Regions from separate parts of the Hymenobacter bucti genome, predicted to be linked through region 2. Evidence: riboswitches for the same ligand, from Rfam matches in the RefSeq annotation. Region 2 holds a riboswitch; each other region holds the start of a gene.

Region 1 (3,274 bases), on a different contig from region 2:
GGGTGAACCAGAAAAAGCTCTAGGCCCGACTGAAAGTACAGTGCGAGCGTGCGGTACATGCCATCGGCCGAGCGGCGCAGCCGCGTGACCAGGGCCGTCACGCTTTCGGTGGACAGCTGCAACTGCAAATATGGCCGGCTCAGCAGGCTGTCGCGCTCCACCGACCACTGGCCAGTGGCCGGGGCCGCCGGGGTATCGAGCTGCCAGAAGCCATCCTGCAAGTGCAGAAAAGTAGCCTGCGCCAGCGGCGTGGCCGGGTCGGCCTGGCTGAGCACGCGGTCTACCACTTGCCAGCTGCCGTGTAAATAGGAGTCGGGAACTTGTTGCAGGTTAACGTCGAGCAGGTACTGATTCATAATCTAGCGCCACGAAAAGCTGCTTCTAAACCAGAAGCTGGCGTAGAAATACTTCGCTGGCGAATAGCAAAGGTACGACACAACCCTATTTTTTACCTGAAAAGTACCGACTATAAACAAACAGAAAATCAGATACCTATCGCCAGCTACTGCTGGCCCTCGGCCGCTTGGCGCAGCTTGCTGTGCTTCTTGCCGTAGCCAAAGTAAATTGCCAGCCCCAGGGCCAGCCACACGGCCAGGCGCAGCCAGGTTTCCCAGGGCAGGCTCACCATCATCACGAGGCAGGTAACGATACCTAGGATGGGCACCACCGGCACCCACGGCGTGCGGAAGCTGCGGGGCGCATCGGGGTTGGTGCGGCGCATGATGAGCACCCCTAGGCACACCATCACGAAGGCCAGCAGCGTGCCGATGCTCGTCATTTCGCCCACCACCGAGATGGGCACGAAGCCCGCAAACAGCGCGATAAAAGCCCCTAAGAGTAGGTTGGACTGCACTGGCGTGCGAAAGGTGGGGTGCAGCTTGGAGAAAGCGGGCGGCAGCAGGCCGTCCTTCGACATCGAGAAGAACACCCGCGACTGCCCCAGCAAATCGACCAGAATAACCGAGGTGTAACCGATGAGAATAGCCCCGATAATGGCGCCGCTCAGCCAAGCGTAGGGCGTTTTTTCGATGGCGATGGCTACCGGCGCGGCGCTGTTTTTAAACTCAGTATAGTTGGCCAGCCCGGTCATCACGTAGCCAAAAAGCACGAACAGGATGGTACAAACCACGAGCGAGCCCAGAATGCCAATGGGCATGTTGCGCTGCGGATTCTTGGTTTCCTGGGCCATCGTGGCCACGATGTCGAAGCCGATGAATACGAAGAATACCACGCCGGCGCCGCGCAGCACGCCGCTCCAGCCAAACTCGCCAAACGTGCCCGTGTTGGTCGGGATGTAGGGGTGGTAGTTGGCCGGGTCAATGTAATTCCACCCGAGGGCGATGAAAACCAGCACCACGGCCACTTTCAGGGTCACTACCAGGGCATTAAACCACGCCGAGCCCGACGTGCCCCGGATGATGATGGCCGTAATAACCAGCACCACGGCCATGGCCGGCAGGTTGGCGAAGCCGTGGACCTCGGCGCCCGAGGGCAGCTTCACCGTTTCGAAGGGCGACATGACGAGCCGCGCGGGCAAGTGCAGGCCGTACTTATCCAGAAATTTAAGCAAATACTGCGACCAGCTGATGGCCACCGTGGCCGCGCCCACCGAGTACTCGAGCACGAGGTCCCAGCCGATTATCCAGGCAAAGAGTTCGCCCATGGTGGCGTAGGAGTAGGTGTAGGCCGAGCCCGCCACCGGCACCAGCGCCGCAAACTCGGCGTAGCACAGGGCCGAAAATGCGCAGCCCACCGCCGCCACCACGAAGGAGAGCGTCACGGCCGGTCCCGCATGGTTGGCCGCCGCGATGCCCGTGAGCGAAAACAGCCCCGCCCCAATAATAACCCCGATGCCTAGGGCGATGAGATTAAACCCGTTTAGCGTACGCTTGAGGGTGCCGGCGCCCGATTCGGCCGCTTCCTGGCGCAGGAGTTCGAGTGATTTTTTTAACATATATATCGTGGGCTTTGCCAGCCTGCACTAAATAACGACCCCGCCGGCCCGGTACGCGCCCGGCCAGCAGTAGTCAACCCTTGAGAAAAATTTGCAATACCTAAGCGGCGGCCCTGCTCAACAACAACAGCCTAGGGCGCCCGTGCCAAGCTGCCCGGCGCCAACTACTTGATGAACAGCACAACAAAAAACGAAAGCAACCACGGGCTTTTATATGAGCCGCCATAGTTTAGCGGCCGGTCGGTTGGCACCGTTCTGCCGAGGCAGGGGTTGCCGGCGCGTCGCAGAGCCTATCTCTCAGCGCCTCTTTATAAAAACAGGCCTGGGCCTGGCAGCCGAATTTAGCTGCGACAAAGGTACGATTAGTAGCCTGGACTCTGCGCGTCCGAGCGCTTGCGAAGTGAGTAGCTACGCAAGCGCAGCCCGGCCTTTTTCAGCTTATCCAGCCGCGAGATGTTTGCTGCGCGAGCGCTCGGACGCGTAGAGTCCGGGCTACTCTGCCGGCAGCCCACCCTGCTCCCAGGCGTCGAGCTCGGCTTGCAGGTTGCGGCGCGCGGCGGCGTCCAACTCCTCGCGCAAGCTCGGCGTGTGGAAGAGCACCGGCGCGGCGAGCAGCTTGGCCAACACTTTGCGCCGGCCGGGGCGATACAGCAGGTCGGGCACGAGGCGGTACTCGCGGCGCACCTGGCGAGCATAGGCCCAGTACGCCGCCACGGGGGCACCTAGGATGCTCAGGTCCGCATCCAGAAATAAGAGCAAGTCGGCATCAGTGGGCGGCTGAGGCTGGGTGTGGTCCTGGGTGCGGCGGATGAGGTCGGCCACGCGCTCGCAGCGGGCGGGCGCTAGGCTGGTGCTTTGCAAAAAGGCCAGCGCCCATTCCGCGCTCTTCGCTTCATTATCAGCCCGCAGCGCGTTATACACCGCATCGTGGAACCAGGCAGCCAGCTCCACTACCACCGCATCTTGCAGCGGATGAGCCCCTACCCTATCCAGCAGGTTTTCGATGTGCGCCAGGGTGTGGTAGTGCCGCTCGGGCGCCTCGTAGGCCGCGGCCAGGCGCCGTAGCTCGGCCTCGCAGTGAGCGGCATCGGGTAGCAAGGGCGCAGTGAGGGCGTGCCAACGGGCGGCGAGGGTGGGCGTAAGCATGCATTAAAGAAACGCATGCTTACGCCTATTGCCTTAAAATTAAGCTCAGGATGACTCGCTCATTGCCACCTAGGGCTCGCCCACGCCGAGCTGCTGGAGCTGGTCGGCGTACTTGGCATAAATCACCTGCAAGTCGGCGCGGTGCTTGTCGGCATCGACGCCAATGCTCACATT
Region 2 (3,274 bases):
AGTTCCCAGCTAGTGAGCCGCGGCGCTCATGAGCGTGGGCTGGGCGCTGGCGGACTGGTACTGGCGCAAAAACTCGGGCCCGGTGCCCGCAAACTGCCCGAACTGGCGGCAAATGTCGGCAATGCGCTGGGCGCTAATGCCGCCGTTTTGCACGGGCAGCTTGCGCTTGAGGTCGTCCACATCAAAGTAGGAGTGCACCGGGATACCTAGGGCCAGCCCCACGTAGGCCACTGTACTGTACTGCGTTACGAGTTCTACCGAGTTCGCAATCATCTCTTCGGTATTACCGCTGGTGTAGATAACGGTGCCGGGCGGCGCGTACTTCTTGACTTCGGCCGTGGCGCGCTCCATGTTCTCATTGGGGTGAAACTTGAAAACCATGGGCCGGCCGGCCGCAATGCGCGTGGCGTGCTGGATAAACTTTTTGCGGTTGTCGGGCCGGAAGGTTTCGCGCATGTCGGTGGTGGCCACCAGTACATAACCACGGTGCGGAAACGAGTTATGGCGCAGCCGCTCGATATTGTCGAAGTTGGGAATGCCCGTCACGACCAGCTTGTGCTTGTCGACCCCGATTTTGGCGAAGTGCTCGGCGTAGCCCGGCGAGGCCACGCAGTAGATATCGCAGCAGTTGTTCATCCCGTTCAGCGCCGTGCTGATGGTGAGGATAGGGAAGTTGGTGAACTTCTTCACGAACCGCGCCCACAGGTTGAGCGGGTCGGTCATGCCTTCCTGCACAAACACCGACTTGGTTTTGGCGAGCAGCGGCCAGGGCACGATAATGTCGGAGCAGCACACGATGAGGTCGTAATCGTGGCCGAATACGCGGTTTTCGAAGTCGTTGCGCAGTTCGTGCTGCGCCAGGTACTTGTCGGCCTTTTCCTTGATGTGGCCCTGCACGATGGTACCGGTCAGGACATTATTGCGAATCAGCCACTTGTAGAAGCCCCGCATCCAGCCATCGTAGTAAAGCTGGCTGAAATACGGCTCGTATTCGTCTTCGAGTAGCTGGGCCACGCCGCGCATCTGCGTGGTTTGGTTGGGCGAACCAATTAAGTAAAGTGCTTTCTTCACTGAAAATTACGTAAAAGCAACACAAAAGTACAACGCACCCCGCCCGTTCGGGCGGGGTGCGCGCGGCGGCCACTACATAGGCCGCGGCTGTAGCTATTGCGTGCGGTACGTGAGGCTGCCGCCCAGCATACCGGCCGCTTTCACCAGCTCTTCCCAGGCTTCGGAAGCGCGGTCGTGGCGCTCCTCCCCGGTGTAGCTAATGGGTGTGGAGCGGCGGCTGGCCAGCTCCGGGGCAAACGCCCCGGTGAGCACAAATTGCCGGCCCTGCACGGCACCAGTCAGTACGACGGCCCCCACCTCCGACACGGCGCGGGGCTCGGTGCGCACCGTCAGTTGCTCGCGGTTGACATCCTTAATAACATAGCCGCGATTAACCAGGCCTTGCATAAGAGCGGTAAGAGCCACAAGGCCACTGTCGCGGCGCTGCACCAAGATGGCATTGGCCTTTTTGGGCGGCAGCACAATAGGCGGCTTGGCGCCAGCGACAGAAGCTGGGCTAGGCGCCGGCGCCTGCTGCGCGAAGCTGGCCACCGGCAACAGCAGCCAGCCAAAAATCAGGAAGGGTTTCATGAAGACTAAGATAAGAGCGCGGAGGAAAGTAAGCTGGAGCGGAGATAAAAAGCGAAATTTAGCTGGCTTGGCAGTTTAAAATCCGGCGCCGTACCTTTGCCCCATCAATTCCTCATCACCTGAAGGATTGTTTTTATAAAGAGGCGTGGAGAGACAGGCTCGACGAAACGCCGGCAACCCCTAGCTACCTGCTAGAACGGTGCCAAGTCCTGGTCATATAAAAACAAGTTTGCCGTGCGCTGCTTTTCTACCCTCCGTCCCGTGTACCTGTCCGCCCCCACTTTGCTGCTGGCGTGTTGTTGTACGTCGGGGCCGGCCGCTTGTGTAGCGAGCGGCGGGGCTGGCTGTCGCGCATAAACCTTTTCATTTTTAGCGGGTTTACTAGCTTCTTCCGCCGCGGCCGTCCCACCGAGCCGGCGGCGGGTCGCCGGGCTGTAGTTGCCGCTACGGGCTGGTTTCGCGCTCTGGTCCCGGCTCGCCCCTAGCGGGGGCCGGGCAGCCCCTCCCCTCTTCTCATCGTTGTTATGGAATTATCTATTCAGGAACAGGTCGATGACCTGCGCCGCTTCGTACCTGAGCACTCGGTGCCCGAAACGCTGGCCCTACTGGCCGAGCGTTTCCCCGGCAAGGTGTCGTTCTCGACCTCTTTTGGATTAGAAGACCAGATACTTACGCACTTTATTTTTGAGAACAACCTGCCCATTCGGGTATTTACGCTCGACACGGCCCGCAATTTTCAGGAGACGTACTCGACCTGGAATAAGACGCTGCTGCGCTACGACAAGCCCATTGAAGTAGTGTTTCCGCAAACGGCGAGCGTGGAAAAGCTGCTGCGCGAAAAGGGCCCAAATAGCTTCTACGAGAGCATCGAAAACCGCAAGGAGTGCTGCTACATCCGCAAGGTGGAGCCCCTAGGTCGGGCGCTGGCCGGGCAGCAGGCCTGGGTCACGGGCATCCGCGCCGAGCAGTCGCAGAACCGCCAGACGATGGACCCCGCCGAGTGGGACGCGGGCCACAACCTAGTGAAAGTGCACCCGCTGCACGACTGGACCTGGGCGCAGTGCGTAGCCTTCGCCCAAGAGCACGGCGTGCCAGTTAACCCATTGCATGCTAAGGGATTCGTAAGCATTGGCTGCGCGCCGTGCACGCGGGCCATCAAGCCGGGCGAGGATTTCCGGGCCGGCCGCTGGTGGTGGGAGGAAGCCGCCGCCAAGGAGTGCGGCCTGCACGGCACGGCCGGTGAGCACCAAGGCTTTGACCCGGTGGTAGAATCAATTAAAGAATAACGAACTACGATGGATTATTTAGATAGATTAGAAGCCGAGGCCATCCACATTATGCGCGAGGTGGCGGGCCAGTTTGAGCGGCCGGCGCTGCTGTTTTCGGGCGGCAAGGACTCGATTGCCCTCACGCGGCTGGCCGAAAAGGCGTTCCGGCCGGGCAAGTTTCCATTTCCGCTGGTACACGTCGATACGGGCCACAACTTCCCCGAGGTGCTGGCTTTCCGCGATAAGCTGGCGGCTGAGCTGGGCGAAAAGCTAATCGTGCGCAAGGTGGAAGACACCATTCGGGAGCGCGGACTGGTGGAGCCGGGCGGCAAATACCCCAGCCGCAACCCACTGCAAACGTACAC
Region 3 (3,274 bases), on a different contig from region 2:
ACGAGGCAGCAACAAAGAGGAGCATAAATGCGCACAGCAGCGACGCGGCGTAGGACCGAAGAGAAGAAGGGGTATTCATGGAAGAAAAGGGTTTGGTAGAAGTGAAAGACGAATGAGCTACTGCTAATACCAGTAACGGACCTGCTTACGCGGTGCAATTTTTTTGGTTATTAATCATAACCTTTGAATTACTAAAGCGTATTAGTCTCCGCAAACCCACCGGGTAGTTCACTGGCTTCGGCTAAGGACGGCTACGCCGAGGTTGTCTTATCTCCTTTTCTTTCACTGCCAATCATTTGCAGCCATGGGCTTACTCGATTTTCTGACCAATGAGGGCGACAAAAAGCCCGTTGCTCCTGCCCAACCGGCCGCTACCGGCGCCGGCACCGATTTTTTCGGTAATAGCAAGCCCGAAGCCACTACCGGTGACACGTACACTGTAGTAAGCGGCGACTCGCTTTCTAAAATTGCTAAAAACCACTACGGCGATGCCGCTAAGTGGCACCAGATATACGAGGCCAACGAGGCCATCATCGGCAGTAACCCTGACAAGATTGAAGTCGGTCAGGTGTTAACCCTACCTAGTCTCTAGGTACTTTTTGCAGAAAAAAGGTGAGAAAAGCCGCTCCAGATTTGGGGCGGCCTTTTTATTGCCCGGTTAGCCCAGTTTGGGGCGCGGGCGGCCCCTTATTGCGCAAGTGGGCTTCGTGCATATCTTTGCCCGCACCAACCCCTGGTACTCCCCGCAGCCGGCGGGGCAGTTAGTTTCAGTTTTATACAGAAGCGGCGAGAGATTAGGCTCCGTGACCCGCTGGCAACCTTCACTTTTGGAAAGGTGCCAATTCCTACCCCTGCCCGGCGTTGCTGCCGGCACGGGAGCTATAAATTGAGTACCATGCAACAATCCCTTTCCGCCGTTTTCCTGCTTTCCCCTGCTCCAGCTGCCACCCGCAGCCAGGCTTGGAAAGCTACGTCGTGTACCCACGCCGCCACCCACCGGGCAGGGCGCTCGGACGAGCGAATGCGCTGTTGCAGCGCGTGTTGTTGCCGCTGAGCAGCAGCTATCTTTTTGCGAGTTCGGCTGGGCACACTAGCAGCTAGTAGCCGCTGGTTAGGGCCAAGTACCTTGTAAGCTTGCGCAGCTAATGAGCAGCTTAACTACTCGGTTGACTGCCTCTGGCCGCCTACTCCGCCCAGTTTCTTCACTTGCATCCACCTATGGTTACTTCATTCTATGGCAGTCTCCACTTCTTCAGCACCCACCACTTTTCAGCAGGAACTCACTGCTACGGCGCAGCACTTAGCTTCCGTACTGCCCCCGGCCGCCGCCCAAACTATTGATGGCGGCATCACGACCGTCGCAACTTCGGGCTTGGCCAGCCGCGCATTGCAGGCGGGCCAAGTGGCCCCCGGCTTCACGCTGCCCAGCGCTACTAATGAGCCGGTTGCGCTCGCTCAGCTCTTGCAGCAAGGCCCGGTGGTGCTGGTATTTTACCGCGGCAACTGGTGCCCCTACTGCAACGTGCAGCTGCGGGCCTACCAGCAACTGCTGCCCGAACTGGCGCAGCACGGCGCCACCCTTGTGGCCGTATCGCCCCAAACGCCCGACCTTACCAGCCTCACCGCCAGCGAAAAGTCGCTGACCTTTCTGGTACTAAGCGATGTAGGCAACGTAGTGGCTCGGCAGTATGGCCTGGCGTATAAAGTAGGCGCCGAAGTGGCCGATACCTTGCGCAGCGTAGGCATTGACTTGGCTGCTCACAATGGTACTGCCGATGACGAGCTGCCGCTCACGGCCACCTTTATCATTGGCACCGATGGCCTTGTTAAGTGGTCGTGGGCCGAGGCTAACTTCAAGCACCGCGCCGACCCGGCCGAAATTCTGGATGCGCTGGCGCAGGCTACCGCACCCCAAACCGCCTAACCAGGCGGGTATTTTTAGTAATCTTTAGTCTTCATTTCTTCCTTCCCATGGCCACCCCCAACCTGCATTTCGAAACCCTTCAACTACACGCCGGGCAGCAGCCCGACCCCACCACCGGCTCGCGCGCGGTGCCCATTTACCAGACGACGAGCTACGTATTCAAAAACGCGGAGCACGGCGCTAATTTGTTTGCCCTCAAGGAGTTTGGTAACATTTACACACGCCTGATGAACCCAACCACCGACGTGTTTGAGCAGCGCATTGCGGCGCTCGAAGGCGGCGTAGCGGCCGTGGCCGTGGGCTCGGGCCAGGCGGCGCAGTTCATTGCGCTGAATAACATCCTGAAGCAGGGCGATAATATCGTGTCGAGCTCCTACCTCTACGGCGGCACTTACAACCAGTTCAAGGTGGCTTTTAAGCGCCTAGGTATCGAGGCGCGCTTTGCGCAGGGCGATGACGCCGACAGCATCGAGGCGCTGATTGACGATAACACGCGCGCCATTTACCTCGAAACCATCGGCAACCCGAGCTTCAGCGTGCCTGATTTTGAGCGTATTGCGGCCGTGGCCCGGAAGCATGACCTGCCGCTGGTAGTAGACAATACCTTCGGCGCGGGCGGCTACTTGTTTCAGCCCCTGCTGCACGGCGCCAACATCGTGGTGGAGTCGGCCACCAAGTGGATTGGCGGCCACGGCACCAGCGTGGGCGGCGTAATTGTGGACGGCGGCACCTACGACTTCGGCAACGGCAAGTACCCGCAGTTTACCGAGCCCAGCGAAGGCTATCACGGCCTGGTTTTCAACGACGTATTCGGCAAAAACGGGCCGTTTGGTAACATTGCCTTCGCCATTCGGGCCCGCGTGGAAGGTCTGCGCGACTTTGGGCCCGCCATCAGCCCCTTCAACTCTTTCCTGCTGCTGCAAGGCCTCGAAACCCTGAGCCTGCGCGTGGAGCGCACCGTCGAAAACGCCCTCAAAGTAGCCCAGTGGCTGGAGCAGCGCCCCGAGGTGGCCCACGTCAACTACCCCGGCCTGGCCAGCAGCCCGCACCACCAGAATGCCGCCAAGTACCTCAAGCGCGGCTTCGGCGGCGTGCTCTCGTTTGCGCTGCACGGCAGCAAGGACACGGCCACGGCCGTAATCGACAACCTCAAGCTCATCAGCCACTTGGCTAACGTGGGCGATGCTAAAACGCTCATCATTCAGCCCTCGGCCACCACGCACCAGCAGCTCAGCGAGCAGGAGCAAATTGCGTCGGGCGTAACGCCCACGCTGCTGCGCTTGTCGGTCGGCATCGAGCACATCGACGACATTCTGGCCGACCTAGGCCAGGCCCTGGAGGCCGCCGCCA
Region 4 (3,274 bases), on a different contig from region 2:
GGCCAACTCAACTCCTACCCCAGCATGCTGGCCCAGCAGTTTGCCCAGGCGGGCGGCGGCACATTTACCCAGCCGCTTTTCACCACGGCTCAGTCCAATGGCTCGGGCTACCTACGCCTAGCCGGCTTCACGGCGGCCGGGGCACCCATCACGGCCGCCGTTACTACCAACCTGGCGGTGCGCGGCGGCACCGCCACGGCCCCCCTCTACACCAAGTACACCGACGCTATTAATAACCTCGGAGTGCCGGGCATCAAGCTAGCTGATATTCAAACGGTAGGCTACGGTAGCACGCAGGGCAACCCCTACTTCGAGCGCATCACGCCCGATGCCGCCGCGGGCCAAACGTACTTTCAGCGAGTGAAAGCGGAGGCAGCCACCGCCACCTTCTTTTCGTGCTGGCTGGGCAACAACGACGTGCTTGGCTACGCCACCGCCGGCGGTGCCGTAGCTAGCAGCGGCATCACCCGCACCGACACGTTTAATCTCAAGGCGGTGCGTATTATCAATGCGCTAACGGCCAGCGGTGCCAAAGGAGTAGTGAGTAATATTCCGGACGTTACGGGGATTCCGTTCTTTACCACTGTTGGGCCGTCGGCACGGGCCTCGTTTGCGGCGGCTAACGTGCCTACGGCGGCTCCATTCGTGTACACGACGGGCATCCTGGCCCCCGGCGCCGCCAATACCCGCGTGACGACGGCTACGCTGGCCAGCATTCGCAACGCGGCTGGTGGTACGCTGCTCCTCACGCTCACGGCGTCGCCCTACATTGGCCTTTATGGCCAGCCCACGGGCCGGTACTGGCGCGATTTCTACCGCCAAGCCACTGGCTCAGCTCCCACGGGGGCAGTTTTTGGGGGCTTTCTCACCGCCCTAGGAGTTGATACTACGAGAGCATTCGGCCAAAGCGTATTGAATCCGTTCCCGAGCACGCTCGTGCTTGACCCCACCGAGCAAGCCAACGTGGCCACCGCTACTACGGCTTTCAACAGTTCACTGCGGGCCGCGGCCACGGCCAAAGGGCTGGCTTTCTTCGATGCCAATGCCTTTTTTGGCTCCCTTGCCTCCGGTACTTCCACTTATAATGGGGTAAATAATTCGACCAGCTTCATCACCGGCAACCTGTTTTCGCTCGATGGCGTGCACCCCACGCCCCGTGGCTACGCCTTGGTAGCCAATGGCATTATCAGGGCCATCAACACCACCTACGGCTCCACGGTGCAGCCCGTGAACCCCACCAACTACCGGGGCGTTCTTCTCCCCTAGGTAGCCCGCCTTGCTTGTCTTGCTGAAAAGCGCCTTCCTCTCGTCGGGAAGGCGCTTTTTGCGTTTCGCAAAGCGGCAAAGCGCAACTAGTTCAGGTTTTAGGTAAAGTGCCGGCCGGCCGTTGTATCTTCGTAGTCGCTGCTATCCAGAAAGACCGAGGGACCAGGCCCGATGACGTCTTGGCAACCGCCCTAGGGCTGGTGCCAACTCCTGTTTGGTCAAGTACTTGCGACCAAAGAAGATATCAGCCGGAACCTGCGCCGCCCGGCGCGGCTTTCTTTCTGGATAGCGGTTTTTGCCGCCGTTTTTGCCCAGAAGATTATGCCCGCCGTTTCGCCCGCTGCCCCCGTCGCACCCAATCCCGCTAGTATCTCGCCGCTGCCCGCGCTGCTGCGCCAGCGCCTGCTCATTCTGGATGGCGCCATGGGCACCATGATTCAGCGCTACCCGCTGGAGGAAGAGGACTTTCGGGGCGCGCGCTTTGCGAATCATTCGCACCCGCTGCGCGGTAATAATGACCTGCTGAGTTTGACGCGGCCCGACATCATCCGGGATATTCACGCCGAGTACTTCGCGGCCGGGGCCGACATGGTGGAAACCAATACCTTTTCGGGTACCACCATCGCGCAGGCCGACTACGCCTTGGAGCACGTGGTGTATGAGCTTAACTATGAGTCGGCTAGAATAGCCCGCGAGGTGGCCGACGAGTACACCGCCCTCACACCCGAGCAGCCGCGCTTCGTGGCCGGGGCCATTGGCCCCACCAACCGCACCGCCTCGCTCTCGCCTGACGTCAACCGCCCCGGCTACCGCGCCGTGACCTTTGATGAGCTGGCCGCGGCTTACCTGGAGCAAACCCGCGGCCTCGTGGAGGGCGGCGTGGATACGCTGCTCATCGAAACCATCTTCGACACGCTCAATGCCAAGGCTGCTCTTTTCGCGGTGCAGCAGTTCTTCGATGAGGGCGGCCGGGTGGTGCCGGTCATGATTTCGGGTACCATCACTGACGCCTCGGGCCGCACCCTGAGCGGGCAGACGGTAGAAGCGTTTTGGAACAGCATCCGGCACCTGCCGCTGCTGAGCGTGGGCCTTAACTGCGCCCTAGGGGCCGACCAGCTCCGCACGTACGTGCGCGAGCTGGCTCGCCTGGCCGACGTGTCGGTGTCAGCTTACCCTAACGCCGGCCTGCCTAATGCCTTCGGCGGCTACGACGAGAGCGCCCAGGAATTTGCTGCGCTGGTCGAAGATTACCTGAAAGAAGGCTTGCTGAACGTGGTGGGCGGCTGCTGCGGCACCACGCCCCAGCATATTGCCGAGCTCAAGCGCTTAGCGGATAAATACGGCCCGCGTGGCCTCGACAAACCCGCGGCCGAAGCGCAGCCCGAGCTGGCCACTGATGGCGCGCTCGCCAATCCGGCGCTGCTCACGGCGCAGTCGTCGCTCGGGCTGGCGGGTTTGGAGCCGTTCAATATCACGCCGCAGAGCTTGTTCGTCAACATCGGCGAGCGCTGCAACGTGACGGGCTCGCGGGCGTTTGCGCGCCTCATCCGCTCGGGCGACTACGAGGCGGCCCTGGCCGTAGCCCGCGCCCAGGCCGAAAACGGCGCCCAGGTGCTCGACGTGAACATGGACGAGGGTATGCTCGATTCGGAGGCGGCCATGACGACCTTCCTTAACCTCATCGCCTCGGAGCCCGACATCGCCCGCCTGCCGTTGATGATAGACTCGTCGAAGTGGACGGTTATCGAGGCCGGCCTCAAGTGCGTGCAAGGCAAAAGCATCGTCAACTCGATTTCGCTGAAAGAAGGCGAGGAGCGCTTCAAGCACTACGCCCGGCTGGTGCGCCAGTACGGCGCGGCGGTGGTCATCATGGCCTTCGATGAGCAGGGCCAGGCCGACAGCTACGAGCGCCGCATTGAGATTTGCCAGCGCTCGTATGATATTCTGACCAAGGAAGTTGGCTTTCCGGCCGAGGACATCATCTTCGACCCCAACATCCTGACCGTGG

What was found. A riboswitch is a leader RNA that binds a small molecule or an ion and turns the genes downstream of it on or off. The one in region 2 is predicted to bind S-adenosylmethionine.
Region 1: another riboswitch for S-adenosylmethionine. It lies ahead of ACFSDX_RS08040 (amino acid permease); the one in region 2 lies ahead of ACFSDX_RS15470 (phosphoadenylyl-sulfate reductase).
Region 3: another riboswitch for S-adenosylmethionine. It lies ahead of ACFSDX_RS02055 (peroxiredoxin-like family protein); the one in region 2 lies ahead of ACFSDX_RS15470 (phosphoadenylyl-sulfate reductase).
Region 4: another riboswitch for S-adenosylmethionine. It lies ahead of metH (methionine synthase); the one in region 2 lies ahead of ACFSDX_RS15470 (phosphoadenylyl-sulfate reductase).

Annotation. Positions count from the first base shown of each region.
Region 1 covers NZ_JBHUFD010000003.1:82,263-85,536, reverse strand. The annotation lists gene ACFSDX_RS08045 (hypothetical protein) at 1-356, opposite strand, end outside; gene ACFSDX_RS08040 (amino acid permease) at 503-1,954, opposite strand; SAM riboswitch class I at 2,162-2,271, opposite strand; gene ACFSDX_RS08035 (HD domain-containing protein) at 2,447-3,100, opposite strand; gene ACFSDX_RS08030 (glycosyltransferase family 2 protein) at 3,170-3,274, opposite strand, start outside.
Region 2 covers NZ_JBHUFD010000005.1:815,388-818,661, forward strand. The annotation lists gene ACFSDX_RS15460 (hypothetical protein) at 10-1,071, opposite strand; gene ACFSDX_RS15465 (hypothetical protein) at 1,165-1,641, opposite strand; SAM riboswitch class I at 1,772-1,865, shown strand; gene ACFSDX_RS15470 (phosphoadenylyl-sulfate reductase) at 2,166-2,927, shown strand; gene cysD (sulfate adenylyltransferase subunit CysD) at 2,937-3,274, shown strand, end outside.
Region 3 covers NZ_JBHUFD010000001.1:515,527-518,800, reverse strand. The annotation lists gene ACFSDX_RS02065 (hypothetical protein) at 1-79, opposite strand, end outside; gene ACFSDX_RS02060 (LysM peptidoglycan-binding domain-containing protein) at 305-592, shown strand; SAM riboswitch class I at 771-888, shown strand; gene ACFSDX_RS02055 (peroxiredoxin-like family protein) at 1,235-1,924, shown strand; gene ACFSDX_RS02050 (O-acetylhomoserine aminocarboxypropyltransferase/cysteine synthase family protein) at 1,972-3,274, shown strand, end outside.
Region 4 covers NZ_JBHUFD010000001.1:30,674-33,947, reverse strand. The annotation lists gene ACFSDX_RS00125 (SGNH/GDSL hydrolase family protein) at 1-1,266, shown strand, start outside; SAM riboswitch class I at 1,405-1,514, shown strand; gene metH (methionine synthase) at 1,588-3,274, shown strand, end outside.